DNA from 3 places in the Streptomyces sp. NPDC002795 genome. Region 2 is predicted to be linked to each of the others. Evidence: riboswitches for the same ligand, from Rfam matches in the RefSeq annotation. Region 2 holds a riboswitch; each other region holds the start of a gene.
What was found. A riboswitch is a leader RNA that binds a small molecule or an ion and turns the genes downstream of it on or off. The one in region 2 is predicted to bind cyclic di-AMP.
Positions count from the first base shown of each region.

Region 1 (10,138 bases), on a different contig from region 2:
CAGGAGGCCGGTGTCCACGAGTTCGGTGATCGTGTCGACCCGGATGACCCCCGCCTGGCGCAGCAGCGCGGAAACGGTGGCGTACGGAAGGCGGGTGGCCCGCACCGCGTGCCCCGTGGGCGCGATGCCGCTGTGCCGGGCGCCCTGCACGACCACCAAGGGCTTGGCGGCGGCGGTGCGGCGGGCGAGGCGGGTGAACTTGCGGGGGTTGCCGATCGATTCGAGGTACATGAGGGCGACGTCGGTGTCCGCGTCGTCGTACCAGTACTGAAGGACGTCGTTCCCGGAGACGTCCGCGCGGTTGCCCGCGGAGACGAACGTGGAGACACCGCTGGCCCCGGTGACTCCGCCGCCCCTGCGGTGCAGGCGGGACAGGAGCGCGATGCCGATGGCGCCGGACTGGGCGAACAGGCCGATGCGTCCGGGGCGCGGCATCTCGGGGGCGAGCGAGGCGTTGAGCCGTACCTCCGGTGACGTGTTGACGACCCCGAAGGCGTTCGGCCCGACGATGCGCATCCCGTAGCTCCGGGCCTGGCGGACCAAGGCGCGCTGGCGCTCGCGGCCCGCCTCCCCGCTCTCCGCGTAGCCGGCGGAGACCACGACGAGGCCCTGCACGCCGCGCTCGCCGCACTCGGCGACGACCTCGGGGACGTCAGGGGCGGGCACGGCGACGACGGCCAGGTCGACCGGGTCGGCGGCGTCGATGTCGCGTACGGAGCGGTGGGCGGGCACACCGTCGATCTCGGTGACGTCGCCGTCGAACGCCTGGTTCACCGCGTACAGGCGCCCGGTGAAACCCGCGTCCTTCAGGTTGTCGAGAACGCTGCGGCCCACTCCTCCGGGCGCGCGTCCCACTCCGATCACGGCGACGGAGCCGGGCGCGAGCACGCGCTGCACCGAGCGGGCCTCGGCGCGCTGCTCGCGCGCGTGCTGCACCGCGAGCGACGCCTCCGTGGGCTCGATGTCGAACTCCAGGCGGACGACGCCGTCCTCGAAGCTGCGCTTCTGTGTGTATCCGGCGTCCCGGAACACCTTGATCATCTTGCTGTTGGCGGGCAGCACCTCGGCGGCGAACCGGCGGATGCCACGCTCACGGGCGACGGCCGCGATGTGCTCCAGGAGGGCGGAGGCGACGCCTCGGCCCTGGTGGGCGTCCTGCACGAGGAAGGCGACCTCCGCCTCATCGGCGGGCGAGGTCGCCGGCCTGCCCTGCGCGTTGATCCGGTCGTAGCGCACGGTGGCGATGAACTCGCCGCCCACCGTGACCGCGAGACCGACCCGGTCCACGTAGTCGTGATGGGTGAAACGGTGCACGTCCTTGGCCGACAGGCGGGGGTAGGGCGCGAAGAAGCGGTAGTACTTCGACTCGTCCGAGACCTGCTCGTAGAAGCTGGTCAGATGCTCGGCGTCCGCGGTGGTGATGGGCCTGATCCGCGCGGTGCCGCCGTCGCGCAGCACCACGTCGGCCTCCCAGTGGGCGGGGTACGCATGCCGGTCCGACGGGGTCTCCATGTCGCAAGAGTAGGGCCGGGCACTGACAGAAGACCGTCGGTCGTACGGGTCGCGGCCCGTGCGTACGGAAGGCACCCTATGGAGGACCGAAGGGCCGTGCCGGTGAGGACCTGGGTCCGCGCCACGCCCGCCTCCCGATATGGAACACTGGTCTAGACAACCGTGAGACACCTGAAGGGCAGCATCACATGGCTGAGCGCCGCGTCAACGTCGGCTGGGCCGAGGGCCTCCACGCCCGCCCCGCTTCCATCTTCGTCCGCGCTGCCACGGCGGCCGGCGTTCCCGTGACGATCGCCAAGGCTGACGGCAACCCCGTCAACGCCGCCTCCATGCTGGCCGTGCTCGGCCTGGGCGCGCAGGGCGGCGAGGAGATCGTGCTGGCCTCCGACGGAGAGGGCGCGGACGCCGCGCTGGACCGTCTGGCGAGGCTGGTCGCCGAGGGGCTCGAGGAGCTTCCCGAGACCGTCTGACATAAAGACAAAAGCAGTACGGCTGAGCCGCGCGTTCCCTGACGGGTCGCGCGGCTTTTTCGTTCACCATCGCGGAACCATTGCGGAACCCATTACAGAACCACCGCGGAGCAAATTGGGCGACAGGAAATAGGCAGCAGAAATTCATCCGCGCCCGCGTTCAACCCATTCGCCGAATAGTGCACCTCTTTGTATACGGCGCCGTTGTTAAACCTGGCGCCCCACCGTGTTGACTGCATGTTGCGAAGTCCTCACACGCCCGCCCGCGCGGGGGACGCGCAGTCTGTGGGCGGCCGTCGCGCGCTCCGCGTGCAGGGTGGCCAGCGCGCGGGCCCGCTCCGCGTCGCCCCGCGCCACCGCGTCGACGATGGCGCCGTGTTCGGCCCAGGACTCGGCCGGCCGGGCGGGGCTCTCCACGGCGTACATCCAGGCGATCTTGTGGCGGAGTTGGGTGAGCAGGGTGATCAGGCCGGGACTGCCTGAGGCCTGGGCGAGCGTCTCGTGGAACCAGCTGCCGAGGGAGCGCAGATCCTCGCTCTGACCCCGCCGACAGCGCTCCTGTCCCAGCCTGACCAGGCCGCGCAGCACCTTGAGGTGGGCCTCGGTGCGGCGCTGCGCGGCGCGGGCGGCGCCCATGGGTTCGAGCAGCATGCGGATCTCCAGGAGGTCGGCCGCCTCCCGCTCGGTGGGTTCGGCCACGCACGCGCCCGCGTGCCTGCGCGTGACGACGAACCCCTCCGCCTCCAGGGTGCGCAGCGCCTCGCGAACGGGCACGCGCGAGACCCCGTAGCGACGCGCGAGCAGTTCCTCGGTGAGCCTGCCGCCGCGCTCGTAGACCCCGGCGACGATGTCGTCGCGGATCGCTGTGCATACCGACTGCGCGGGAATGCGCATGACTCGACCTCCGCCTCAATGCCCGCGATACGCGGTCTATTGACGCCCGGTCAAGCGCGAATGGCACGCGGCCGGAACGTTTACCCGCGACTCTATTCCACCGGACTTGAATTTCCGACGCGGGAACTGAATCCGGGGATATTTTTTGGACAGCGCGGACCCGCGCACGTTTGGACAGTGCGGGCCCGCGCACGCGAAAGCCCCGGCTCGGTGAGCCGGGGCTTTCGTGGAGTGTTCCTGGTGGGTCAGACGTTCACACCGTGCTGGCGCAAGTACGCGACGGGGTCGATGTCCGAGCCGTAGTCGGGGCCGGTGCGGGCCTCGAAGTGGAGGTGCGGGCCCGTGACGTTGCCGGTGGCCCCGGAGAGGCCGAGCTGCTGGCCGGGGGTGACGTCCTGGCCGACGGAGACGCCGATGGACGACATGTGACCGTACTGGGTGTACGTACCGTCGTTCATCTTGATCACGACGTTGTTGCCGTACGCGCCGCCCCAGCCGGCCTCGACGACGGTGCCCATGCCGACCGAGTGCACCGAAGTGCCGCTGGAGGCGTGGAAGTCGATGCCGGTGTGGCTGCCGGAGGACCACAGTCCGCTGCCGGCCTGATACGAGGTGGAGACGTACGAGCCGGAGATCGGCGACACGTAGCTGTTCAGGCGCTTGCGCTCGGCCTCGCGGGCGGCGCGCTTCTTGGCCTCGCGCTCCTTCTCGGCCTTCTCGGCGGCCCGCTTCTTGGCCTCCGCCTCGGCCTTGCGCTTGGCTTCCTCGGCCTTCTTCTTGGCCTCGGCCTCGGCCTTCGCCTTGGCGGCGGCCTTCTGCTGCGCGGAGGCCTGCGCGTCGATCTGCTCGGCCAGGGAGTCGCCGATGGCCACGGCCTGCGTGAGGCCGTCGTGCGGGGCTATCGCGGTGTCGGCGGCGAGGGCGGGGGCGGCGAGGCCACCCACCACGCCCGTCGTGGTGATTGCGGCGACGCCCGCGACCTGAGCGGTGGTACGCGTCAGGCGGCTGGGACGGCGGTGCTTCCCGGTGGCACGGGTGAACCCCATGAAGTGGCTGGTCCTTTCCTTCCTTCTCGCCTACCGGGTTAGCTGACGGGTTCGGAGCAGGAAGGTCTCCTACAGGCCCCCTCCCCTCACGGGAAGAGCGCCCGATTCACCCCAGGGACTTCGGTGGGTCCCCGGCTCCCCTGGCTCGCACCACGGGGACTCGGCGATGACTGTCCGGTGTCGCGGGCGCGACGTACGTCTGGCGAACAGCCGGAGGGAACGCTAAGCGGGGCGTCTTTGAATCAACAAACAGAACCCGACTTTTGTAGTGCACGCCACAGGGCAGACAGGCAACCTCTATGCCAATTCGGACATTTGTGAGCGTGTGGCGATTGAAGGTGATCGTGACGGACGCCACGAAGCCCCGGCGGCCGATGCCGGCGCCGGGGCTTCGTGGTGTGCCTCGGGAGACGAATTCAGCCCGCGACCACCGTGACTTCGCCGATGCCGAGCGCCTTGACCGGCTCCTCGATCTGCGCGGCGTCACCCACCAGGATCGTCACCAGACGGTCCGCAGGGAAGGCGCTGACGACGGCAGCCGTGGCCTCCACGGTGCCCGTGGCGGCCAGCTGCCGGTACACCTGCGCCTGGAAGTCGTCCGGCAGGTGCTGCTCGACCTGGTCGGCGAGGGTGCTCGCGACGGCCGCCGCGGTCTCGAACTTCAGCGGGGCCACGCCCACCAAGTTCTGTACGGCGGTGTCCCGTTCGGCATCCGTGAGCCCGTCGGCCGCCAGCGTGCGCAGGACCTTCCAGAGGTCGTCGAGCGCGGGCCCGGTGTTCGGAGTGTCCACCGAGCCGCTGATGGCGAGCATCGCGGCACCGCTGCCGTCGGGCGCGGAACGCAGCACCTGGGCGAAGGACCGCACACCGTAGGTGTAGCCCTTCTCCTCGCGCAGGACGCGGTCCAGGCGCGAGGTGAGGGTGCCGCCCAGGCAGTACGTGCCGAGGACCTGCGCGGCCCACACACGGTCGTGCTTGTCCGGTCCGACCCGGCCCATGAGCAACTGCGTCTGCACGGCGCCCGGGCGGTCCACGATGACCACACGGCCTGTGTCGTCGGCGACGACCGGCGGCACGGGGCGCGGCTCGGCGGTGCCGCCGGTCCAGGCGCCGAGCGTGTCGGCGAGGAGGGCGTCCAGGTCGATGCCCGTCAGGTCGCCCACGACGACGGCCGTGGCGGTGGCGGGGCGTACGTGCCGGTCGTAGAAGGCACGCACGGCCGCCGCGTCGATCGCCGAGACAGTCTCCTCGGTGCCCTGGCGCGGGCGCGACACGCGCGCGTCGGCCGGGAAAAGCTGCTTGGAGAGCTCCTTGGCGGCACGCCGGGCCGGGTTGGCGCTCTCGTGCGGGATCTCGTCCAGGCGGTTGCGGACGAGGCGCTCGATCTCGCTGCCGTCGAAGGCGGGTGCGCGCAGGGCGTCGGCGAACAGGGCGAGGCCCTTGGAGAGGCGGGAGGCCGGCACTTCGAGGGAGGCACGGACGCCGGGGTGGTCGGCGTGCGCGTCCATCGTGGCGCCGCAGCGCTCCAGCTCAGCGGCGAACTCCTCGGCGGAGTGCTTGTCGGTGCCTTCGTTGAAGGCCCGCGCCATGATCGTCGCGACGCCGTCGAGGCCCTTCGGTTCAGCGTCCAGCGGCGCCTCCAGGTGCACCTCCACGGCGATGACCTGCTGGCCCGGCCGGTGGCAGCGCAGCAGCGTCAGGCCGTTGGGAAGCGTGCCGCGCTCCGGGGCCGGGAACGCCCAGGGCTTGGGCTCGCCCGCCTGCGGCCGGGGATGGAAGTCCATGTTCGCGAGCTGCTCGGTCACTGGCCCGCCTCCTCGGTGATCTCGGCGGTCTCGGCGTTCTCGGTGTCGGCGGGCGCGGTCGGCTCGTACACGAGGGACGCGCGGTTGTCGGGGCGCAGGCGCGCCCTGGCGATCTCCTTGACCTCCTCGGCTGTCACGTCCAGGACGCGCCCCACGGCGGTCAGGGCGAGCTGCGGGTCGCCGAACAGGACGGCGTAGCGGCACAGCTCGTCGGCGCGTCCCGCGACCGTGCCCAGGCGGTCCAGCCACTCGCGCTCCAACTGGGCCTGCGCGCGCTCCATTTCCTCGGGGCTCGGGCCCTCCTCGGCGAACCGGGCGAGCTCCTCGTCGACAGCGGCCTCGATGACCGGCACCTCGACGTCTCCGGAGGTCTTCACGTCCAGCCAGCCCAGGGAGGGCGCTCCGGCGAGGCGCAGCAGGCCGAAACCGGCCGCCACAGCGGTGCGGTCACGGCGTACGAGCCTGTTGTACAGGCGCGAGGACTCGCCGCCGCCCAGGACGGTGAGGGCGAGATCGGCGGCGTCGCACGCGCGCGTGCCGTCCTGCGGGAGCCGGTAGGCCGACATCAGGGCGCGCGCCGGGACCTCCTCCTCGATGAGCTCGCGCTGCTGCTCGCCGATGGCCTCCGGGAGGGCACCGTCGCGCGGAGCGGGCTTGCCGTCATGGCCGGGGATGGAGCCGAAGTACCGCTCGACCCAGGCCAGCGTCCGCTCGGGGTCGATGTCGCCGACGATCGACAGCACCGCGTTGTTGGGCGCGTAGTAGGTGCGGAAGAAGTTCCGCGCGTCTTCGAGGGTGGCCGCGTCCAGGTCGGCCATGGAGCCGATGGGCGTGTGGTGGTACGGGTGCCCCTCGGGGTACATGAGGGCGGTCAGCTTCTCGAACGCGGTGCCGTAGGGCACGTTGTCGTAGCGCTGGCGCCGCTCGTTCTTCACGACGTCCCGCTGGTTCTCCATCGACTCGTCGTCGAGGGCCGTGAGCAGCGATCCCATACGGTCGGCCTCAAGCCACAGCGCGAGCTCCAGCTGGTGGGCGGGCATGGTCTCGAAGTAGTTGGTGCGCTCGAAGCTCGTCGTACCGTTGAGCGAGCCGCCCGCGCCCTGGACGAACTCGAAGTGCCCGTTGCCGTGCACCTGCTTCGAGCCCTGGAACATCAGGTGCTCGAAGAGGTGAGCCAGGCCGGTACGGCCCTTGACCTCGTGGCGCGAGCCGACGTCGTACCAGAGGCAGACCGCCGCGACCGGGGTCAGATGGTCCTCGGAGAGCACCACGCGCAGGCCGTTGGCCAGCCGGTGCTCGGTCGCTGTCAGGCCGCCGGAGCCGGCCTCGGCGGTGGCCGTGTGACCCATGGGCATGTACGTCCCTTCGATCGCGGTGCAACGCGAATACGCGGTGAGTTCTGGACTGCGGCAGGTCCTGGAACACTGAACTGCTGCGAGTGCTGCCACTGTATGCAAGCGTGCTGGCACCTGGCGAAGTTCCCGCCGGAGCTACGCCGTGAGCGAGCAGGCGGCCCTCCCGGGGCCGTGCGACACCCGGTACTGAAGGGCCGCGAGCGGCGTTGTCAGTGCGGCGGTCCACAATGGTCCGCGACAGTTCCCGTTCATGTAACCGTTCTTGTAGGTGAAGGAGCCGCAGCCGCGATGGCCCGCCGCAGCACGAAGACCCCGCCGCCCGACGACTTCGAGGAGAAGATCCTCGACGTCGACGTGGTCGACGAAATGCAGGGCTCCTACCTGGAGTACGCGTACTCGGTCATCTACTCACGCGCCCTGCCCGACGCTCGCGACGGGATGAAGCCCGTCCACCGTCGGATCGTCTACCAGATGAACGAGATGGGCCTGCGCCCCGAGCGCGGCTACGTGAAGTGCGCCCGCGTCGTCGGCGAGGTCATGGGTAAGTTGCACCCCCATGGCGACTCGTCGATCTACGACGCACTGGTGCGCCTCGCCCAGCCGTTCTCCATGCGCGTCCCGCTGGTGGACGGGCACGGGAACTTCGGCTCCCTGGGCAATGACGACCGCCCGGCCGCCATGCGTTACACCGAGTGCAAGATGGACGCCGCCGCGTCCCTCATGACGGAGTCGATCGAAGAGAACACCGTCGACTTCATTTCGAACTACGACGGCCAGGAGCAGGAGCCGCTCGTCCTCCCGGCGGCGTACCCGAACCTGCTGGTGAACGGCGCGTCGGGCATCGCGGTCGGCATGGCGACGAACATGGCGCCGCACAACCTGGGCGAAGTGATCGCCGCCGCGCGGCACTTGATCCGGCACCCGGGCGCCGACCTCGACGCACTCATGAAGTTCGTTCCGGGGCCCGACCTGCCGACGGGCGGCCGGATCGTCGGTCTGTCCGGCATCAGGGACGCGTACGAGACCGGCCGCGGCACGTTCAAGATCCGCTCGACGGTCGCCGTGGAGAACGTGACGGCGCGCCGCAAGGGCCTGGTCGTCACCGAGCTGCCCTTCGCGGTCGGTCCCGAGAAGGTCATCACGAAGATCAAGGAACTGGTCGGTTCCAAGAAGCTCCAGGGCATCGCCGACGTCAAGGACCTCACGGACCGCGAGCACGGCCTGCGCCTGGTCATCGAGATCAAGAACGGCTTCGTGCCGGAGGCCGTCCTGGAGCAGCTCTACAAGCTGACGGCCATGGAGGAGTCCTTCGGCATCAACAACGTGGCCCTGGTGGACGGCCAGCCGCTCACCCTCGGCCTCAAGGAACTCCTCGAGGTCTACCTGGACCACCGCTTCGACGTGGTGCGCCGCCGCAGCGAGTTCCGCCGCAGCAAGAAGCAGGACCGGCTCCACCTGGTGGAGGGCCTCCTCGTCGCCCTGGTGGACATCGACGAGGTCATCCGCATCATCCGCTCCAGTGAGAACAGCGCGCAGGCCAAGGAGCGCCTGATCGAGCGCTTCTCGCTGAGCGAGATCCAGACGCAGTACATCCTGGACACGCCGCTGCGCCGTCTCACCAAGTTCGACCGCATCGAGCTGGACTCGGAGCGCGACAAGCTCAACGGCGAGATCGACGAACTGACCGGCATCCTCGATTCCGACTCCGAGCTGCGCAAGCTGGTCTCGTCCGAACTGGCCGCCGTGGCGAAGAAGTTCGGCGACGACCGGCGCACGGTGCTCCTGGAGTCGGCGGGCGCCCCGGTGTCCGCGGTGCCACTCCAGGTCGCCGACGACCCGTGCCGCGTGCTGCTCTCCTCGACCGGTCTGCTTGCCCGTACGGCGAACGGCGATCCCTTCACCGAAGGTGAGGACACCAAGCGCACAAAGCACGACCTGATCGTCTCCTCGGTCCCCGCGACGGCGCGCGGCGAGGTCGGCGTCGTCACGTCCGAAGGGCGCCTGCTGCGCCTGAACGTGGTCGACCTGCCGCAGCTCCCGGACTCGGCCTCCGCACCGAACCTCTCCGGAGGCGCCCCGGTCGCCGAGTTCCTCCCCTCCCTGGAGCCGGACGAGACGGTCGTGTGTCTCATGACCCTGGACGAGTCCTCGCCCGGTCTGGCGATCGGCACCGAACAGGGAATCGTGAAACGCGTGGTGCCCGACTATCCCTCCCACAAGGAGGAGCTGGAGGTCATCGCCCTCAAGGACGGTGACCGCATCGTCGGTGCCGCGGAGCTGCGCACCGGTGAGGAAGACCTGGTCTTCATCACGGACGACGCACAGTTGCTGCGCTTCCAGGCCTCCATCGTGCGCCCGCAGGGCCGTGCGGCGGGCGGCATGTCCGGCATGAAGCTGGCGACAGGAGCGAAGGTCATTTCCTTCTCCGCGATCGACCCGGCAGTCGACGCGGTGGTGTTCACCGTGGCCGGTTCGCGCGGCACGCTGGACGACTCGGTGCAGACGACGGCCAAGCTCACGCCGTTCGACCAGTATCCGAGGAAGGGGCGTGCCACGGGCGGCGTCCGTTGCCAGCGCTTCCTGAAGGGCGAGGACTGTCTGAGCCTGGCCTGGGCCGGCCCGGCACCCGCGCGTGCGGCTCAGAAGAACGGCACGCCGGCCGAACTGCCCGAGATGGACCCGCGCCGCGACGGTTCGGGCGTGTCGCTTCCGAAGACGGTGGCGTCGACGGCGGGTCCGATCTAGGAACGCGGAAGCTGGTCAGGAGCGAGGTCCGCCTGGGGGTCGACGTAGTCCGCGACCTCCTCTGCCTCGCCCTTGTCCTGCACATAGCGGAGAACGCCCCACATGCCCTGCTCGTCCACGGTGTGTGGGGCGTCGCTCTTGGCGGCGTCGAGCTGCTCGCCGAGGGCGATGGCATCGATGCCGGATCCGATCAGCACGAGCTGGGTGAGGCGCTCCTCGCCGCTCGGCCACGGCTCCGGGTAGAACCTCAAGAAGCGCCCCACGGCATGCACGGCGTACCGGTTGCCCGTGTCGCCCGCGCCGAAGTCGAC
Region 1 covers NZ_JBIAQB010000004.1:108,078-118,215, reverse strand. Annotated here, with positions in the region: gene ACFYWS_RS13730 (GNAT family N-acetyltransferase) at 1-1,512, opposite strand, end outside; gene ACFYWS_RS13725 (HPr family phosphocarrier protein) at 1,701-1,982, shown strand; gene ACFYWS_RS13720 (GntR family transcriptional regulator) at 2,190-2,876, opposite strand; gene ACFYWS_RS13715 (M23 family metallopeptidase) at 3,122-3,922, opposite strand; cyclic di-AMP (ydaO/yuaA leader) riboswitch at 3,935-4,098, opposite strand; gene ACFYWS_RS13710 (M16 family metallopeptidase) at 4,339-5,706, opposite strand; gene ACFYWS_RS13705 (M16 family metallopeptidase) at 5,724-7,076, opposite strand; gene ACFYWS_RS13700 (DNA topoisomerase (ATP-hydrolyzing) subunit A) at 7,371-9,827, shown strand; gene ACFYWS_RS13695 (CobW family GTP-binding protein) at 9,824-10,138, opposite strand, start outside.
Region 1: another riboswitch for cyclic di-AMP. It lies ahead of ACFYWS_RS13715 (M23 family metallopeptidase); the one in region 2 lies ahead of ACFYWS_RS28730 (peptidoglycan DD-metalloendopeptidase family protein).

Region 2 (10,138 bases):
GCTGACGGCGTACGACGACGGGCACTCCAGGTCGGCCGCGGTGTCGCGGGCCCGCATGCTGGAGTGGGTGGATGAGGCGCTCGCCCGCGAACTGGGTCTCGAGCGCGCGGAGTTGACCGGGGCGGGGCGCTGACGGGAAGCCGTCAGCGCCACCGCACCGCCGAGGATCAGCGCGTCAGGACGCCGCCTCCAGGTGCGCCTTCACCGCGTGCGGGTCCACGAAACCCTTCGCCTGCACCCGGTCGCCGGAGGACTCGCCGCGCAGCCGGCGCCCGATCCACGGCACCAGGAACTCCCGCGCCCAGTGGATGTCGTCGCGCCGCACCTCGAACGTGCCGCGCGGAGGCAGCAGGGGCCACGCCTGCTCGGGGTCGGCCGGCACCTCGACGCCGAGCGCCTGGGCGGCGCGCAGCGCCACGCGCGTGTGCCCCTCGGGCGACAGGTGGAGACGGTCGCCGTCCCATGCCCTGCGGTCCTGGATGGACTTCAGGGACCACAGGTCGAGCATCAGGCAGCCGTTCCTGTCGGCGATGGCCCGCACATGCATGTTGTACGTGGCGATCTTGCCGCGCAGGTGCTTGAGCACGGCCACGTCACGGGTGTCGAACCCGGTGGCCACCATGACGGTGCCGGCCGCGTCGGCGAGCTTGGCCACGGCCTTCTCGAAGCGCTCGGCCACGTCGTCCGGGTCGGTGCCGGGCCGGATGATGTCGTTGCCGCCCGCGACCAGGGTCACCAGGTCGGGTGCGAGCTCGACCGCCTTCGGGACCTGGTCCGCGACGATCTGGTCGAGCAGCTTGCCGCGCACGGCCAGGTTCGCGTACCTGAAGGTGTCCTCGGGGACACGGTCGTCCAGGAGGACGGCGAGCCGGTCGGCCCAGCCCGCGAACTTTCCGTCGGGGCCGGGGTCGCCGACTCCTTCGGTGAAACTGTCGCCCACGGCCGCGTAGGACCGGATCGTGCCGTTGAGTGAGTCCGTGAGTGCTCTCGATTCGTTTGCCACGACCACACATCTTTCACCCTGAGGTGTGACCTACGCGACCGTAGCCAGGGGTTGACGCCTGGTGAGATAGCCCACTCGTCACCTTGGGAATAAGCGCGCGAACGCGATTCGGCGCCCGGGGAACACCCCGGGCGCCGAATGGAGCGGGTCGACGAGCCGCTACGAGACGTCTCAGGCGTTCACACCGTGCTCGCTCAGGTACGCGATCGGGTCGATGTCCGAGCCGTAGTCCGCGCTCGTGCGGACCTCGAAGTGCAGGTGCGGTCCGGTGACGTTGCCCGTCGCGCCGGACTTGGCGATCTCCTGGCCGGCCGTCACGGTGTCGCCCTGAGCGACGCCGGTCGAGGACAGGTGGCCGTACTGCGAGAAGTGGCCGTCGGCGTGCTCGATGACGACCTCGTTGCCGTACGCGCCGCCCGAGCCGGTCGAGACGACGGTGCCGTCGGCTATCGACTTCACGGAGGTGCCGGTCGCGATCGAGTAGTCGGCGCCGGTGTGGCTGCCGCTGGACCACATGGAACCGGAGTTGCCGTAGCCCGTGCCCTTGGCGCCGTCGACCGGCGCCACGTAGTCACCGGAGGCCGTGGTCTTGGCGCTCGTCTGCGTGGCGGCGGACGCACCCTCGGAGCCGGAGTCACTGTCGGCCTCGCCGCCGAGGGCGAGCTTGACGCCGATCTTGAGGTGGTCCGCGTTGGAACCGACGGCGTCCTTGTTGTCCTCGTAGAGCTTCTTCCAGCCGCCGTCGACGTCCTGCGCCTTGGCGATCTTCGAGAGCGTGTCACCGGCCTTGACGGTGTACGTCGTGGCATCGGCGGTGCCGCCGGACGTCGCGGCCTGCGCGCCGGTGGCGCCCATCAGCGGCAGCGCGATCACGGCTCCACCGGCGGAGGCGACGGCGGCGACACGGGCGATGCGCTGGGAGGTCGAAAGGCGGTGCTTTCCCTTTGCGGGCATGCTGATTTTCCTCTCCGTCGCCTACGAGGTGAGCTGTCGGGTTCGGGCTGGAGATGCCCGGCCGCGCCCGGGGTACGGACGCGGCTTCACCCCTAGCCGCTTCGGGAAATCCCTACGCGGCGTACTGCGTGTGGGTCCCCCGCTCCTGCCGTGACGGGTAGTCGAAAGGAATCCGGGCGGCGGCAGGACTAGGCGTTCCGACCGGATTGATTGGTGACCGTAGGCGAACGGCGATGGCGACGACAAACCCCGAATTCACTTGCGGGGGCAATTCCTTGGATTTCTGAGGCTTCCCTGTGTAACCCTGCGTCGACATTCTTCGCTTTACCAACGCCATACCTTCGGGGATTACTGGGGAGCCAATCCGGGCCACCCGCCACACAGCGTCACGAACATGAAGCCGGTCACGCACACACCCACAAGCCCCTCCGATTCACGCACAGTTGACACAGAACGGGGCGAATCGGACAGATGGTTGCCTGGGGACCGATGTCGTATCGTCAGGAGCGCGCCCGCCGGCGACCCAACGCCGGTGCACCGATTGGGAGGAGCCCCTGTGACGCAGCACGCACCGTCCACCGAGCCCGAGCTGACCGGAGTGCGCAACTTCCGAGACGTGGGCGGCCTTCCCACCGTGGACGGCCGGCGCGTGCGCCAGGGCGTACTGTTCCGCAGCGGCCACCTCGCCCACGCCACGGCCGAGGACTCGACCTTCCTCTCCTCCCTCGGCCTGCACACGGTCTTCGACTTCCGCAACGCCGCGGACCTGCAGCTGGAAGGCGCGGACGTCGCCCTGCCCGGCGTACGCAATCTGAACCTGCCGCTCAACGACCCGGCCGACGGCGCCGAATTCTGGACGATGGTCCGCGACGGCAACATCGAGCAGCTGCGCCAGATCCTCTCCGAGGGCCGCGCGGCGAACCGCCTCGTCGAGTCCTACCGCACCATGATCAAGGAGCGCACCGCCGAGCACAGCCGCGTGCTGCACTCCCTCGCCGAGGACAGCCTGCCCGCGCTGATGCACTGCGCGGCGGGCAAGGACCGCGCGGGCCTGTCGATCGCGGTGACCCTGCTCGCGGTGGGCGTGGAGCGCGACGCCATAGAGGCGGACTACCTCAAGTCCAACGAGAAGCACCGCCGCTACAAGGTGCGCCGCAGCGCCACCGCGAAGGACGCCTACTCCCCCGAGATCATGGAGCTGCTCAGCCCGCTCTTCGACGCCCGCATCGAGTACCTCAACGCGGGCCTCCAGACCATCGACGAGGAGTGGGGCAGCACGGACCGCTATCTCGCAGAGGGCCTGAAGCTCACCGCGACGACGCGCGAGCGGCTGCGCGAGCGCCTTCTCGACTAGGACCTGTCGTCTGGATCAGGCCGGATCCGGGTGGCTGTCATGTGCGGTGCAGGCGAGTGGGGTAATGGGGCCTCCCCTGCTCGAGCGAAGCCGAGAGCTCCCGAGCGAAGCCGAGAGCTTGGGAGTGTGCTTGCCAGGGCCCGCTCACCGGCAAGATCTGCCAGAAGGGCGCTGGCCACTGCGCGAGCGCATTCCCGGCTGAAGACCGGCATCACCCCACAGCCCGGACCTGATGTCACCCCTCGTCACCCCTCCCTGTCGCGCAGTGCCGCGCCGGCAGGGAGGGTCACGGCGAGCAGACCGAGGCACACCGCGCTCGCGGCGAACGTGCCGTATAGGAGCGGCGGTATGTACGGGGACTCTCCCGTCATGCCGCGCATCATCGGGGTCAGCGTGATCATCGCGATGGTGGTGCCCAGCGCCACCCCCGCCGCCGACACCAGCAGGCTCTCCCAGCGGAGCATCCGCAGCACCTGGCGGCGCGTGGAGCCGACGAGGCGGAGCACGGTCAGCTCGCGACGGCGGTCCAGGACGGTCATCACCAGGGTGTTGACCGCGGCGACGGCCGCGAACCCGCCCAGCACCGCGGCCATCATGTAGTTGGACCAGGCGCCCAGTTCGCTGTCCACGCTCCGCGCGACGGCATAGCCCGAGGCGTCGGTGACCTTGCCGAGTGCGGTGAGCGGCCCGGCTTCGCCGCCGCGCACCAGCAGCGTGTCGTCGAAGCCCGACGTGACGTGGCCTGCCAGGGACGCTCGGTTCATGGTCACCGCCGCCAGGCCGAGACCCCGGCCGTAGACCGCGGCGACTTCCGGGCGGGCCTTCGTGCCGTCGGGGAGGTACAGCGGCAGCTTGTCGCCGACCCTCACCTTCGCCGCCGTGGCGAGAGTCTTGTCGATGGCGATGCGGCCCGCGCCCACGCGGTCCAGGCTGCCGCCGCGCACATCCAGATCCTGCACCTTCGCGAGCTCCGCACCGGAACCCGAGATGCCCTGGGTCGCGGTCGCCTGCAGCGACGTCTCGCCGCCCGAGTCGACGGGGATGAGCACCTGCGTGTCGAGCAGACTCACGGCCGCGTCGACACCATGAGCGCGGGCGGCCCGGTCGGCGGCGCCCGCGGGCAGGCCTGCCGGGTTCGTGACGACGTGGTCCGCCGTGATGCCCTCGCGCAGCTGGTCCGCGGAGACCTTGCTCTCGCTCGTGTGCATGAAGACCAGCGTCGAGGCGAAGGCCATCGCCAGCACGATCGGTGTGATCGCGGAGGCCAACCGGCGGGAATTCGTCCGGGAGTTGGCGGCCGCCAGCGAGGCCGGGGCGCCGCCGCCACGCAGCAGCAGGCCGAAGAACGACGCGCACAGCCGGGCCAGCAGCGGGCCGAGCAGGGCAACGGCGAGCATGAAGAGCATGACGACGCCGAGCGAGGCGTTCGCCGCGTCGGCGCCTGCGGTGGAGGCAGCGACGCCCGCGAGCGCCGAGCCGCCGCCGAGGGCCGCGATGCCGAGCACGGTACGGACCACGCCCGGTCGCAGCCGCTCCACCGAGGCCTCGGCGAGCGCCTGACCCGGCTTGATCTTCGCGGGCCTGCGCCCGGCGATCCAACCGGCGCCGAGCGCCGTGAGCAGTCCGGTACCGACGGCGGCGACCAGCGGGATCCACGAGACGTGCAGCTCGACCGCCTGCGGGACGGCCCCGCGGTCCTTCAGCTGCCCGAACCACCAGTGCGCGAGCCCGATCCCCGGCAGGCACCCGAGCACCCCGGCGAGCGGCGCGACGATCAGCGCCTCCGCCGCGACCGCCCGGCGGATCTGCCGCGGGGTGGCGCCGACGGCACGCAGCAGCGCGAATTCTCGGGTGCGCTGGCCGACGGAGAGTGCGACCGTGCCGGCCGCGGTGAACATGGCCACCAGCGTGGCGATCCCGCCGAAGGAGCCGCCGAGCGCGGTGAGGGTCTCCTTGGCGTACGCCAGGCCGTGGTCCTCGACCTCGCCGCGGTCGTCACCGGTGAGCACCTGCGCGCCGGAGCCGGCGAGTGCCTTTTCGACGGCGATGGCGAGGGCGCCGGTGTCGGCACCTTCCTTGGCCAGGACGGCGATGGCGTCGGCCTTGCCGGGGTGTCCTGACAGCGCGGGGGCCTCGGCGTCCGCGAACCAGGCCGTGGCCCCGCCACCGGCCGCCGTGCCTGCCGCAGCGGTGTCCCCGGACCCGGCCTCCGCGAGGCCGGACACCCGGAACTGCCCGCGTCCCGCGGCCGATTCGAGCACGACGGTGTCTCCGACGTCGGCCTTCGCGGTGCGGGCCGCGGCGGCGTCGAGCGCCACCTCTCCCGTGCGCGGCGCGGCGCCCGCGGCCAGCGCGGTCCCGGTGAAGGCGTGCGAGCCCCAGCCGTGGCCGGTGAGCGCGCCGCTCCCCTGCCGTACCGGGAAGGTGAAGTCCGCCACCGCGGCCTCCGCGCCCGGCGCGTGTGCGGCCTTCGCCGCGAGCCCCGCGTCCACGCGGGCGGTGTCCGGGAGCGGGTACGCGGTTACCTCGGGGCCGTCGACGGTGTCGGCGACGACCCGAGCGGACTGGTCGGCCGCCGCCACGACCGGAGCCTTCGCGTACCGCTCCGCCGGAACCGAGGCGCGCACGCCCGTCTCCAGCAGCGTGCCGCACGCCGCGACGATCAGCGCCGACATCAGCAGCGCGACGAAGGTGCCCGTGAACGAGGCGGGTTTGAAGCGTACGGCCGCCCGCGCGAGGCCGTTGGGGGCGAGGCTCCTCATGCCGCCGCCCCCGCCATCGCTCCAGCGCGTGAGGTGCGGGCGGCGAGCGTCGCCATCCGCGCCGCGATCTGCTCCGCCGAACCGCGCTCCAGGCTGTCGGCGAAGGCTCCGTCGGCGAGGAACAGCACGCGGTCGGCCCAGGCGGCCGCGGTCGGGTCGTGGGTGACCATGACGACGGTGGCACCGAGGTGGTCGACGGCGTTGCGGAGCAGGCCGAGGACCTCGGCGGCTGTGCCGGAGTCGAGGGCGCCGGTGGGCTCGTCGGCGAACACCACGTCGGGGTTCGTGATCAGGGCGCGGGCGACGGCCACGCGCTGCTGCTGGCCGCCGGAGAGCTCGCCGGGCCGGCGCCGCGCCTTGTCCGCGAGCCCGACCTGCGCGAGCATCGCGGCCGCCCGGCGGCGGTCCTGGCGCCGTCCGGCGAGGCGCATGGGCAGCAGCACGTTCTGCTCCACGGTCAGCGACGGCAGCAGGTTGAACGCCTGGAAGACGAAGCCGAGGCGGCTGCGGCGCAGCTCGGTGAGGCTGTTCTCGTTCATGCCGGTGATCTCCGTGCCACCGAGGCGCACGGATCCCGCCGACGCCCGGTCGAGCCCGGCGGCGCACTGCAGGAAGGTGGACTTGCCGGACCCGGAGGGCCCCATCACCGCCGTGAACGTGCCGCGCGGCAGAGCGAGGTCGACGCCCGCGAGGGCGTGCACCGCACCGGTCCCGCGCCCGTACTGCCGCCGCACACCGCGCAGTTCCACAGCGAGACCCGGCGTGCCGGCCGACGCCTCCGGCCGGTTGTCCTCCGTCGTCCGCCGCTTGCCCCTGCGTAGCCTCATGGCCCTGTCCCGCCCTCTCGTGCTCTTCCTCGCTCTGACGGGGAGGAGTGTGCGAGAACGGCCGGGCGGCTGGCGTCATACCCAGGAGCCAATGTGGAGGTGCTACCGCAGTAGGGGGTCCGCCCCACTGACTACTCCCCCACTGACTACTCCCTCACTGTCCCCCGCCCAACGCGAACAGCAAATAGATGAAGCCCGCCAGCGCATGCCCCGCGAAGACGTACACGAGGACCCGCACCAGGATGCCGCGCGGCAGCTTGTCCTCGATATCGCGGCGGGCCGGGCCCGGGGTCGGGGTCGGCCCGGCCACGTCGGCCGCGCCGTTCGTGTCAGCCGTGTCAGCCGTGTCAGCGCTGTCAGCCATGGCGGGTCTCCTTCAGCAGTCCCGCCGACGGGCCGAGGCACAGCGCGGCCGTCGGGCTCTGCAGCAGGGTGTGGACGAACAGGAAGTCGACGCCGCCCCGGTCGACGGCGGCGATCCGGTGCGGGGTCAGCGAGTCGAAGTGGGAACTGTCGCCCGGGTCGAGCCGGTACGACGTGTCCCCGAGCCGCAGCCGCAGGCGCCCCGACAGGACGTACAGCCACTCCTCCCCCGGGTGCACGCGTACGACATCGCCCTGGGACCCGTACGGCGCGTGGACCTGCAACGCCTGCATGCCGCGACCGGGCGAACCGGCCTGCCGGTACGTCCAGCCCCCGGCCTCGGTGGGTTCCATCGTGCCGCCGCGCACGACCGCGTCCCGGTCGGCGGGGGTCTCGCCGAGCAGTTCCGATACGGTCGTACCGTAGATGCGGGCGAGGGAGAGCAGCATCGGGAGCGAGGGCTGGCGCTGTCCGGTCTCCAGGCGGGAGAGGTGCGCCGGGGACAGGCCGGCGGATCCGGCGGCGGTCTCCAGGGTGAGGGCCGCGCGGCGGCGCAGTTCGCGGAGCTGGGGCGCGACGGCGGGAAGTTCCGGGGGTTCCGGGACCTCCGCACCGTCCGCCTCGTCCGGCGAGAGGGCAGGGCTCATGCTGTCGATTCAGCCAGAGCCGTGCCCCTCCGGCAACTTTCTTGCCTCAGAGGCAAAAGGCGCGATCAACCAGGACTGTCGGCGACAGAACTGCCAGCCGCAGGACTGCCAGCGACAGAACTGTCAGCGGCAGGACCGTCAGCGGTTCGCCACCGCCTGCTTGATCAATGTCTTGCCGAAGTCCCACATCAGCCCGCCGCCACTGTGCGCGTCGTCCATGACCGCCGTGAACGCCCCGACGAACCGGTCGACGTCGGCCTCGTTCATCACGAGCGGCGGGATCAGTTTGATGACTTCGAGGTGGTCGCCGGAGACCTGGGTCAGGATCCGGTGCTTCTGGAGCAGCGGCACCACGACCATCTGCGCGAACAGGCCCTTGCGCGCGGCCTGCAGCATCGTCCAACGGCTGCGCAGTTTCAGGGACTTGGGGCGGCCGAACTCGATGCCGATCATCAGACCCCGGCCGCGCACGTCCATCAACAGCTCGTAACGGTCGATGAGTTCCGTGAGTCGCGAGGTGAGCAGTTCGCCCATCGCCCGCGCGCCCGCGACCGTCTCCTCGTCCTCCATGACGGACAGGACGGCGAGGCCCGCCGCCATCGCCTGCGCGTTGGAGCCGAAGCTCGCCGAGTGGACGAGGACCCGGTCCATGGACGAGTAGACCTTCTTGAAGATCCAGTCCTTGCCGATCGTCGCGCCGACCGGCACATACCCGCCCGACAGCGCCTTCGCGACGCACACCAGGTCCGGTTCGACGCCCTCCTCGTGCTGGTACGCGTAGAAGTCCCCGGTCCTCCCGAGACCTGTCTGCACCTCGTCCGCGATCAGCAGCGCCTTGTGCTCCCGCAGCAGCTCCTGCGCGGCCCGCAGATAGCCGGGCGGCGCCTCGTGCACGCCCTTGCCCTGGATCGGTTCGACGATGAGTCCGGCGACGTCGCCCTTCTTCAACTCCCGTGCCAGCGCGTCGAGATCGCCGAGCGGGACCGGGGTGTCGGGCAGCAGCGGGGCGAAGCCGTCGCGGAAGCCGTCCTCCCCGTTCACCGACAACGATCCGGTCGTCAGGCCGTGGAAGGCGTGCGCGCAGTACAGGATCCGCGGCTTGCCGGTCGCGTACCTCGCGAACTTCAGCGCCGTCTCCACCGCCTCCGTACCGCTGTTGCCGAAGAACACCCGGTCCAGATGCGGGCTGTGCGCCACCAGTTTCTCGGCGAGCAGGCCGGGCAGCGGCTGGCAGTCGAAGCGGGTCAGGTCGGCGAGGGAGGCGTCGAGCACGTCGTGCAGCGCCTTGCGTACGACGGGGTGGTGGCGGCCGAGGCCCATGACGCCGAACCCGGCGAGCATGTCCAGGTAGTCATTGCCGTCGGCGTCCCAGAAGTGCGCGCCCTCGGCCCGCTCGTAGACCTTGTCGAAGCCGATGGTGTGGAGCATCTTCGGCAGCTGGTGGTTGAGGTACTTGGTGTGCAGCTCGTACCGTTCGGCGCCGCGCTCGGCCAGCAGCGTGCCGAGGTCGAACTCCTTGCTCATGCGTCGTTCTCCTTGGCTTTCAATGACAGGCTGGTGCTGATCCGGCCCGCGATCTCCACGGGTGTCAGCCCGATGTCGGCGAGCACCTCGCCGCGTTTGGCGTGTGCCAGGAACTGCTCGGGGATGCCGAACCTCCGTACTGGTACGTCGACTTCGGCCTCGCCGAGCGCGAGCGCGACGGCCGAGCCGACGCCCGCCGCCTTGCTGTTGTCCTCGACGACGGCGACCAGCTCGTGCGCGGCGGCCAGCGGTGCGAGGTCGGGGTCGACGGGCTTGACCCACCGCGGGTCCACGACCGTGCAGTTGATGCCGCGCGCCTGGAGCAGCTCCGCGGCCTGCAAGCACACCGGCGCCATGACACCGACCGACACCAGCAACACCCGCGGCTCCTCGGCCCGGTGCAGCACGTCGAGGCCGCCGACCCGGTCGACGGCCGCGATCGGCTCGCCCACCGACTCCTTGGGGAACCGCAGCATGGTGGGCGCGTCGTCCACCGTGACCGCTTCCCGTAGCTGGGCCCGGAGTTGGTCGGCGTCGCGCGGCGCGGCGATCCGCAGGCCCGGCACGACCTGGAGCACGGACATGTCCCACATCCCGTTGTGGGAGGGCCCGTCGACGCCGGTGACCCCGGCCCGGTCGAGCACGAAGGTGACTCCGCACTTGTGCAGCGCGACGTCCATCAGGAGCTGGTCGAAGGCCCGGTT
Region 2 covers NZ_JBIAQB010000010.1:94,897-105,034, forward strand. Annotated here, with positions in the region: gene ACFYWS_RS28720 (TetR/AcrR family transcriptional regulator) at 1-133, shown strand, start outside; gene ACFYWS_RS28725 (SGNH/GDSL hydrolase family protein) at 176-1,003, opposite strand; gene ACFYWS_RS28730 (peptidoglycan DD-metalloendopeptidase family protein) at 1,175-1,957, opposite strand; cyclic di-AMP (ydaO/yuaA leader) riboswitch at 1,961-2,131, opposite strand; gene ACFYWS_RS28735 (tyrosine-protein phosphatase) at 2,514-3,311, shown strand; gene ACFYWS_RS28740 (ABC transporter permease) at 3,557-6,073, opposite strand; gene ACFYWS_RS28745 (ABC transporter ATP-binding protein) at 6,070-6,900, opposite strand; gene ACFYWS_RS28750 (DUF6126 family protein) at 7,055-7,264, opposite strand; gene ACFYWS_RS28755 (helix-turn-helix domain-containing protein) at 7,257-7,910, opposite strand; gene ACFYWS_RS28760 (aspartate aminotransferase family protein) at 8,049-9,434, opposite strand; gene dxs (1-deoxy-D-xylulose-5-phosphate synthase) at 9,431-10,138, opposite strand, start outside.

Region 3 (10,138 bases), on a different contig from region 2:
GCGGTGTTCTCGCCCCGCCTCGCCGGCTTCGTCCTCGACGCCTTCGCCTCGACGGACGCGCCCCCGGTGGACGAGGACCTGGACCGCCTCACGCAGCGCGAGCGCGAGGTGCTCCGGCTGATCGCGCGCGGTTACGCGTACAAGGAGATCGCCAAGCAGCTGTTCATCTCGGTGAAGACGGTCGAGTCGCATGTCTCGGCGGTGCTGCGCAAGCTCCAGCTCTCGAACCGGCACGAGCTGACGCGGTGGGCGACGGCGCGAAGGCTGGTGTGACGTAGCGGTCTTCGGGGGCGGCTCACGCCACCCGCGTCGCCCCCGCGAACGGCATCTCGTCGATCGGGGCCACCCGTACCGGGGCGCTCGGGTTCGGGGCGTGGATCATCTTGCCGCCGCCGATGTAGAGGCCCACGTGCGTGATGCCCGAGTAGAAGAACACCAGGTCACCCGGCTGGAGTTGGGACTGCGGCACCCGCTGCCCCGCGTCGATCTGGCTGTACGTCGTCCGGGGCAGCGAGACCCCCGCCGCCTTGTACGCGGCCTGCGTCAGGCCCGAGCAGTCGAAGGCGGAGGGGCCGGTGGCGCCCCATACGTAGGGGCTTCCCAGTGCGCCGTACGCGAAGGAGATCGCTGCCTTGGCACGGGAGTTGGGTGCGTGGGAGAGGTCGGCGCGTTCCGCCGAGCGTGAGGCGTGCTCGCTCTGCGCGGGGGCGGGGGTGCGCTCCTCCGGGGTGAGGCGGGCGAGGAGGCGGCGGGCCTCCCCGAGTTTTCGCTTCACCTTCTTCTTGTTGTCCTCCAGGTCGGCCTTTTTGGTACGGAGTTCGGAGAGCGTGTCGTCGGCGTCGCCGCGCAGCTGGTCGATCTCGCGGAGTTCGCCCTGTACGCGGGTGACCGCGGCGGCCTGCCGTGCGCCGACGCGCTCCGTGAGGGACGCCTTGTCGAGGTAGGCGTCGGGGGAGGAGGAGAGGAGCAGCTGGACCGAGGGGTCCACGCCTCCCGTGCGGTACTGGGAGGCCGCCACCGAACCCAGCTTCTCGCGCTGGGAGTTGAGGGACTCGGTGCGCCGGGACGCCTCGTCCTGGAGGGCGTCCACCTTCTTCCGCGCGCCGTCCGCCTCCTCCTTCGCCCCGTTGTACTTCTGGGTGGCGGCCTCCGCCTCCTGGTACAGCTTGTCGACCTTGGCCCGCACCTGGGCGGGGCTGAGCTCGGGCTCCGCGTGCGCCGCCCCGCCGTCGAGGGCGGTGACGGTGGCCGCGGACGCGAGGGCGAGGGTGGCCGCGGTGCGGGCCCTCCCGCCGTTGAGCGAACGCGGTCGGGGCTTGCGGTGTGCTGCCGGCACAAGGTCCTCCTCTGGGCGGCCGTACGAGAACGCACGGCCCCCGGTCGCGCGTCCGGCGGCGGCCCGCACAGGGGGAGCGGGTCGCCGCCGGACCTTTCTCGGCGGTGGTGTCCGACTGCCGCCCCTGGCACGGGCGGCGGTGGGGAGCCGGTCACCTGAGCAAGGACGCTAAACCTCCGCGTAACGGGTTGGTGCCGGATTGTTCGCAACTGGTCTGTTTGTTATGGATGGTGGCGGAGAGTGATAACAGAGTGGCAAAGGGGTGCCCGTAGTAGGCCATGGACGTCCGGTTAGGCTCCGCCTCATGGACGTACTCATCCACCTCTTCGTCGGCCTGCACATCATCGGCATCGCCTCGCTGCTCGGCGGCTTCCTCACGCAGATGTCGGCGATGAAGGAGGGCGCGGCCCGCTTCAACAAGGCGATGCTGCACGGCGCCCTGACCATGCTGGTGACCGGCGTCGCCCTGGTCGGCCTCAACCAGGCCGACGGCAGCACCGTGAACAACATCAAGATCGGCGTGAAGCTCGCCGTCCTGGTCGTGATCCTCGGCATCGTCTACGTGAAGCGGGACGAGGAGAAGGCGGAGAAGGGCCTCTTCATCACCGTCGGCGCGCTCACCGTCGCCAACATCTTCATCGCGGTGCTCTGGACCTGAGCGACCGCGTACGTACGTCAGGCCGGCCGCACCACGCTGTGGATCGACGACGTGCCGTCGTAGTAGATCGACTCCTCGCGCACGGACGTGCCCGGCTTCGGCGCGTGGACCATCATGCCGTCGCCCATATAGAGGCCCACGTGGCTGATGTCGTCGTAGAAGAACACCAGGTCACCGGGTTGGATATCGGAGAGCGGCACCGTCTTGCCGATCTCGACCTGGTCCCAGGTCGTCCGGGGCAGCGAGATGCCCGCTGACTTCCACGCCGCCTGCGTCAGGCCCGAGCAGTCGTACGAGTCCGGGCCTGTGGCGCCCCACACGTACGGCTTGCCCTCCTGCGCCTTGGCGAACGCGAGTGCCTGCGCGGCCTTCGTGGCGTACGAGGCGTCCGACGATCCCGATGCGGACCCCGAAGAGCCGGAAGAGGAACCGGAGGACTCCTCCTGCTGGCGCGCCTTTTCGGCCGCCTTCTGCTTCGCCGCCTCCGCGGCCTTCTGCTTCGCGGCCAGCTCCGCCGCCTTCTTGCGGGCCGCCGCCTCCTTGGCCTTCTCGATCGCGGCGAGCCGCGCCTTCTCCTCGGCGGTCAGCTCGGCCAGCAGCTCGCGCGCGTCGGAGAGCTTCGTCTGGACGGTCTCCTTCGTCGACCTCAGGTCGGTCTGCGACTCGGTGAGGTCCTGGAGGCTCGACTGCGCCTCGGTGCGCTTCTTCGCGGTCTCGCGCGCCTGTGACTGATAGTCGTCGACCGACTTCTTCTGCTCGTCGGTGAGCCGGCTCATCAGGTGGCGCTGCGAGAAGTAGTCCTCCGGATCGTCCGCGAGGAACATCGTCGCGGTGTCGCTGACGGCGCCCGAGCGGTACTGCTCGGCGGCGTACCTGCCGAGCTTCTGGCGGGCCGTGTTCATGTCCTCGGTGCGCTGCGCGACATCGTCGAGGAGCGCGTCGACCTGCTGCTTCTTGGAGTCGGTCCGCTCCTTCGCCCCGTTGTACTTCTGGGTGGCGACCTCGGCCTGCCGGTACAGGGTGTCGACCTTCTGCTGGACCTCTTCGAGGCGCGGCTTCGACGAGGGCTGCGCGGGCGCGGCCTGTGCCGTCTGCGAGAGCAGTGCCACGGAGGTGAGGGCGGCGGTGGTGATGCCGACCGCGGGGGTCGTTCGAAGGCCGCCGGTCATCAGGGAACGGCTGCGGGGCTTGCGGTGCGACGCCAAGGCAGGCGACTCCTTCCGTCGTCCGCCTACCGGGTTAGCTGTCGGGTTCGGGCGTGGTACGCGGAAGGCTGCCCTACGGTCGGCTGGTCGGCTGACCGATTCACCCCAAGGTCGGTTGGGTCCCCGGTTCCCTGCCTTACGGCGTACGGAACTCAGCGGGGGCTTCCCGTTCGCCGCGACATTCGCGGGCGGGGGGACGGGCTGCCCGGCTGCACCGTAGCCAACTCGTGTGGCTGCTGTGAAGGTTGATGTTCGATATGCCCGATACATTTTCGTGATCTGCCCTCTGGAGGGTCCCCGGAGTTCCGAAGGCAGCCACGGGTTGTCAGTGGGGCCGCCTAGACTCGTAGAGCGATGAGCAGCCTCTTTGACGACAGCTTCCTGACCGGCCTCCAGAACAGCGCGGAGGAACCCCCGCCGCCGCCCCCGGACCCCGAGCACGACGACGGGGCCGCGGAGCCGATGCCGGACGACTTGTTCGGCGGGAAGCTCGGCGCGCCCGCAGGCAGGGACACGCACTACCGGGACGGCGCGCCGCGCCCTGTCCTCGACTCGGCCTCCCTCCTGGAGGGGCTGAACGAGAACCAGCAGGCGGCCGTCGTGCACGGCGGCTCCCCGCTGCTCATCGTCGCGGGCGCCGGATCCGGCAAGACCCGTGTCCTCACGCACCGCATCGCGTACCTGCTCGCCGAGCGCGGCGTGCACCCCGGCCAGATCCTCGCGATCACGTTCACGAACAAGGCCGCGGGCGAGATGAAGGAGCGCGTCGAGGACCTGGTCGGCCCGCGTGCGAACGCCATGTGGGTGTCCACCTTCCACAGCGCGTGCGTGCGCATCCTGCGCCGGGAGAGCAAGAAGCTGGGCTTCACGTCCTCCTTCTCGATCTACGACGCCGCCGACAGCAAGCGGCTCATGGCGCTCGTCTGCCGCGACCTGGACCTGGACCCGAAGAAGTTCCCGCCGAAGTCCTTCAGCGCCAAGATCAGCAACCTCAAGAACGAGCTGATCGACGAGGAGGACTTCGCGTCGACGGCTGCCGACGGCTTCGAGAAGACCCTCGCCCAGGCCTACGCGATGTACCAGGGACGCCTGCGCGAGGCGAACGCGCTGGACTTCGACGACCTGATCATGACCACGGTGAACCTGCTGCGCGCGTTCCCGGACGTCGCCGAGCACTACCGCCGCCGCTTCCGGCACGTCATGGTCGACGAGTACCAGGACACGAACCACGCGCAGTACGCGCTGGTGCGCGAGCTGGTCGGCCCCACCGAGGGCGAGGACGCGGACCCGGCCGAGCTGTGCGTCGTGGGTGACGCGGACCAGTCGATCTACGCGTTCCGTGGCGCCACGATCCGTAACATCCTGCAGTTCGAAGAGGACTACACGAACGCGACGACGATCATGCTGGAGCAGAACTACCGCTCCACGCAGACGATCCTCAGCGCCGCGAACGCGGTGATCGAGCGCAACGAGTCGCGCCGCCCCAAGAACCTGTGGACCAACGAAGGGCCCGGCGCCCAGATCACCGGCTACGTCGCGGACACCGAGCACGACGAGGCCCAGTTCATCGCCGACGAGATCGACCGGCTCACGGACGCGGGCGACGCGCTGGCGGGCGACGTCGCGGTCTTCTACCGGACGAACGCGCAGTCCCGAGTCTTCGAAGAGATCTTCATCAGGACCGGCCTGCCCTACAAGGTCGTCGGCGGCGTCCGCTTCTACGAGCGCAAGGAGGTCAGGGACGTCCTGGCCTACCTGCGCGTGCTCTCCAACCCCGAGGACTCGGTGCCGATGCGCCGCATCCTCAACGTGCCCAAGCGCGGCATCGGCGACCGCGCCGAAGCGATGATCGACGCCCTCTCCCAGCGCGAGAAGATCTCCTTCCCGCAGGCGCTGCGCCGCGTCGACGAGGCGTACGGGATGGCGGCCCGCTCGGCGAACGCCGTGAAGCGGTTCAACACGCTGATGGAGGACCTGCGCACGATCGTCGAGTCGGGCGCCGGCCCGGCCACGGTCCTGGAGGCCATCCTCGAACGCACCGGATACCTCGCCGAACTGCAGGCCTCCACCGACCCGCAGGACGAGACCCGGATCGAGAACCTTCAGGAACTCGCCGCCGTGGCCCTGGAGTTCGAGCAGGAGGCCAGCGAAGAGGGGGAGTCCGAGACGGGTGGAGGAGGCCTCTCCGACTTCCTGGAGCGCGTCGCCCTCGTCGCCGACTCCGACCAGATCCCCGACGAGGAGGACGACGGGAGCGGCGTCATCACGCTGATGACGCTGCACACCGCCAAGGGCCTGGAGTTCCCGGTCGTCTTCCTGACCGGCCTGGAGGACGGCGTCTTCCCGCACATGCGCTCCCTCGGCCAGGCCAAGGAGCTGGAGGAGGAGCGCCGCCTCGCGTACGTGGGCATCACGCGCGCGCGACAGCGCCTCTATCTGACGCGCGCCTCCATGCGCAGCGCCTGGGGCCAGCCCTCGTACAACCCGCCCTCGCGGTTCCTGGAGGAGATCCCGGCAGGCCACCTGGACTGGAAGCGCACGGGCCCGTCCACGCCTGCGGCCTCGACCAAGAGCATCGGTGGCGGCATCGCGGCCTCCCTGTCGTCCTCGCGCTCCCGCACGGGCACGACACCGGCCTTCGCCACGCGCCGGGCGAACTCCAAGCCGGTGGTGCCCCTCGCGGTCGGCGACCGCGTCACGCACGACCAGTTCGGGCTGGGCACGGTGGTCGGCGTGTCGGGCACGGGCGACAAGTCGGAGGCGTCGATCGACTTCGGCGACCCGAAGCCGAAGCGTCTGCTGCTGCGGTACGCGCCGGTCGAGAAGCTGTAGCCGCGCTGCGGCCGCTCCTCTGAGGGGGGAGCGGCTCAGTTCGGGTTGATGCCGTGGCTGCGCAGCCACGGCAGCGGGTCGATCGCCGCGCTGCCGCCGGGCCGTACCTCGAAGTGCAGGTGCGGTCCTGTCGAGTTGCCGGAGTTCCCGGACCGCGCGATCACGTCACCGGCCTTCACCGGACCGTTCATCACGGTGTGCGAGGACAGGTGGCAGTACCAGGTCTCCGTGCCGTCCTTGGCGGTGACGATGGCCATGTTCCCGTACGCGCTGTTCCACTGCGTTTTCACGGTGCCGTCCGTCGCGGCCATCACCGGGGTCCCGTACGAGACGGGGAAGTCGATGCCGGAGTGCTGGGACATCCAGTTGACACCGGCCTGCCCGAAGAAGGCGCTCAGCCCGTGCTGCTTCACCGGCAGCACGAACTTGGGCCGCGCCGCCTCCTTGCGCGCGGCCTCCTCGGCGGCCTGCTTCCGCGCCGCCTCCTGCTTGGCCTTGAGGTCGATCCGCTCCTGCGTGCGGCTCGCCCGGTCGGCGAAGTCGCCCGCGTCGGCGGACAGATCCTTCAGCTGCGAGTCCAGCTTGTTGTTGGCGACGGCCGGCTTCACGGCCTGCGCGTCCGAAGCGGCCGCGGCCTGCGTCTCCTTGCCGTCGTCCTCGCCACCGCCGCCGACGCTCGCCGCGGCGATCCCGGCGACGCCGACCACACAGACCGACGGCACGACGACGGTGATGAGCGCGGACCGCTTGGCCGCCGGACGGCGGCGGCCGGCGCGACCACGGGAGACGTTCTTCCCGGCCCTGCGCGATGCGGGCTGCGGGGTTGCCTTGGGGGCGGGCTCGGGAGTGGGATCGAGGTCGAGGACGGGCCCGTGCGCGTGATCCGCTTCGGGGTCCGGCTCCACGATCGGCTCGGGCTCGGGCCCGTCCTCCGCGGTGCCTACGGCGTCGGCCGCGTTCCACTGCGTGGCGTCGTACGCGCCCGTGTCGTACGCGGTCGTACCGAAGACCGGGGCCTGGACGGTGTGGGTGAAACCCTGAGTGTCGTGCGGGTCGGGCGCGCCGAGCATGTCGTGCGTGCTGAAGCTCTGGGTCTCGAAGCCCTGGGCCTCGAAGTGCTGCGCCTCGAACCCCTGGAACTCGAAGCTCTGCGTCTCAAAGGACTGCGTCTCGAAGGTCTGCGTCTCGAACGACTGCGTATGCGGCTGCGCGTCGAAAGTCTGCGTCTCGAAGATCTGCGTCCCGAAGTGCGGGGCCTCGAAGCTCTGCGTGTCGGGGTGCTGAGCCGCGTACGTCTGCGTCTCGTACGCCGAGGTGTCCCACTGACCCGTGGTGTGCTGCTCTGCCATCGTCCGCGGCTGCTGCGCCGGGATGTCGGCGACCTGCTCGTACCCGCCGGTCGCCCAGGCGCCGCTCGTGTCGTAGGCGCCGGTGTCATAGGTACCGGTGCCGAAGGAGCCTGCGTCGTAGGTGCCGGTGTCGTAGTACGCGGAGGCGTAGGGGTCGGCGTACTGCTGCTGGGGGGCCGTGTGCCACTGGCCGGTCGCGTGGGAACCCGGTTCGTAGGGGTCCTCCGCCATGTCGCCGAAGAGCGGATCACTCGCGAAGCTGGTCGCGGAGTGACCGTCGTACGCCGCGTAAGGCGCGGTCCCCGACGGATTGCGGTCGTTCACCAACTTCTCTTTCGCCTCGACGACAGGGGCTGCCAGAGCAGTGCGGTGACTGTACCCGTCGGTACGACGGCTCGACAATCTTCGTCGGGTTTCCGGGCCCGGGGAAACGGGCAATCAGCCGCCTTTGGGTGGACTGTGGACAGTTCCTTGGCCCTGGGTTCGAGACCCGTTCGACGAAAGCGCGGGGAAGTCGCGGGATTTCAGGCCACCGTCAGACCGCCGCCGGTCTTGTCGGCGGCGCGCGCTCCCTCCGCGGGCTCCGCGTCGAGGGCCTGGCGGATGCCGGTCGCGACGGCCGGGTGCACCGGCAGCGCGAGATGGCCGATGCCCGTGACCCGCACGTTCTGCGCGAGAAGGTCCGCGTGGTCCACGCACGCCGTCTCCAGAGGCAGCATCAACTGGTCGAAGTCGCTCCAGAAGCTCACGAAGCGCGTACGGCAGCCGGGCGCGGGCCGCTTCAACTCCTCGACGAGGGACGAGCCGGGCCGCATCTGCCGGACGATCGGATGCGCGTCGGCGAGCGGCGCCACGCGTGTGCCGCCGTGCGGGGTGCCGAGGGTGACGAGCGTGCGCACCCGCGTGTCGCCGCCGAGGCACTGCACGTAGTAACGGGCTATCAGACCGCCCAGGCTGTGCCCCACGATGTCGACCCTGTCCCGGCCCGACCGCTCGCACACCTCTTCCACGTGCCGGGCGAGCAGCGCGGCGGCGGCCCGGATGTCGCAGGTGAGAGGGGAGTAGTTGAGCGATTCGATGTGCCGCCTGCCGTGCTGCGTGAGGGAGCGGCGCAGCAGGACGAAGACGGAGCGGTTGTCGATGAAGCCGTGCAGGAGAAGGACCGGGGGCTTGGCCGGGGTGGGCAGGCGCGGCGCGTCCGCTGCTGTCGGTGGGCTCTCCTCCACCGTGACGGTTTCCCTGTCCATGGGGGTGCAGGGCGAGGGATGCCGGGGCAGCGCCCGCGGCTGCCTTCGTTCCGGGAGGATGCCCGAGGGGTAGAGGAGCAGATGGCCCGCGAGGATCGCCAGCTCCAGGGCGGTCGCCTTCAGGAGCGCGATCGAGAGACCGGCCAGTCTCGTGGGCAGCAGGTGGCAGAGGGGGCGAAAGGGCAAGGTCCTCGTGACCTTCATCGGTCAACCTCCCGTCGGCACACGGGAGGACGCCTCTGTCCCCGTGTGCGCTCATGAGAGCCGGCCGAAGCGGCCCCGCGGCGCCGGCCGTGTCCGATGCGCCGACTCATCGGTCCGGACGGCAGCCGGAAGCACCGTGCCACCGTGCCGTGCGGCTGTCGGCGCGGTGGCGCGCGACCTCGAAGCGGCTCCCTCGCGCCTGTCCCGGATGTGGCGGTGAGTCCCGCCTGTGGCAGTCGCGGCGCGCAGCGAATGTGTCCCACCGTGTGATTTCCCCCTCGGTCCGCACCGTGAAACGGCGGCTTGCGGGATGCTGTCGATAACGTTCGTTCACTTCGGGCATCAGTCTTTGAACAGTCGCTTCAACTTCTGCTTGAGCAGTCGTTTCAGGGAGGCAGTGATGGGTGTGGCAGCCGGTCCGATCCGCGTGGTCGTCGCGAAGCCGGGACTCGACGGCCACGATCGCGGGGCCAAAGTGATCGCGCGGGCGCTGCGCGACGCCGGGATGGAGGTCATCTACACGGGCCTGCACCAGACGCCCGAGCAGGTCGTGGACACCGCCATCCAGGAGGACGCCGACGCGATCGGTCTTTCCATCCTCTCGGGCGCGCACAACACGCTCTTCGCCCGCGTCATCGAGCTCCTCGCCGAGCGCGACGCCGCGGACATCAAGGTCTTCGGCGGCGGCATCATCCCCGAGGGGGACATCGCGCCGCTGAAGGAGAAGGGCGTCGCGGAGATCTTCACCCCGGGTGCCACGACGGCCTCCATCGTCGACTGGGTCCGCGCCAACGTCCGCCAACCGGAGCCGTCCGGCGGCTGACCTTCCAGCCTGCCTTTCGTACGAGAGCCCGCGGGGTCCGGGGCGAAGCCCCGTGACCTCGCCCCCGGTGCCGCACATGAGGGATGCGGGGCCGGGGCCCGGGCCGGATCACGGCGGAGCCAGTTCGTCCCGCATGGCCCGGCGCAGCCGCAACGTGCCGGCGAGGCGCTGGAACGCCTCCGTCCAGTAACCCCCGGCCCCGGGCGCCGAGCCCTCCGGTTCCTCGACGGCCGCCGTGAGCCCGTCGAGCCGCGCCACCTCCTCGGGATCCAGGCAGCGCTCCGCGAGTCCCATCACCCCGCTGAAGCTCCACGGGTAACTCCCCGCGTCCCGCGCGATGTTCAACGCATCGACCACGGACCGCCCGAGCGGCCGCGCCCACGGCGTGCCGCACACCCCCAGCAGCTGGAACGCCTCGGACAGCCCGTGCGCCGAGATGAACTCCGCCACCCAGTCCGCCCGTTCAACCCCCGGCAGCGCCGCG
Region 3 covers NZ_JBIAQB010000002.1:461,623-471,760, reverse strand. Annotated here, with positions in the region: gene ACFYWS_RS06680 (LuxR C-terminal-related transcriptional regulator) at 1-273, shown strand, start outside; gene ACFYWS_RS06675 (NlpC/P60 family protein) at 296-1,336, opposite strand; gene ACFYWS_RS06670 (hypothetical protein) at 1,641-1,994, shown strand; gene ACFYWS_RS06665 (NlpC/P60 family protein) at 2,012-3,199, opposite strand; cyclic di-AMP (ydaO/yuaA leader) riboswitch at 3,207-3,367, opposite strand; gene pcrA (DNA helicase PcrA) at 3,554-6,031, shown strand; gene ACFYWS_RS06655 (M23 family metallopeptidase) at 6,067-6,393, opposite strand; gene ACFYWS_RS06650 (pentapeptide repeat-containing protein) at 7,187-7,354, opposite strand; gene ACFYWS_RS06645 (lipase family alpha/beta hydrolase) at 7,905-8,831, opposite strand; gene ACFYWS_RS06640 (cobalamin B12-binding domain-containing protein) at 9,232-9,654, shown strand; gene ACFYWS_RS06635 (DUF5691 domain-containing protein) at 9,763-10,138, opposite strand, start outside.
Region 3: another riboswitch for cyclic di-AMP. It lies ahead of ACFYWS_RS06665 (NlpC/P60 family protein); the one in region 2 lies ahead of ACFYWS_RS28730 (peptidoglycan DD-metalloendopeptidase family protein).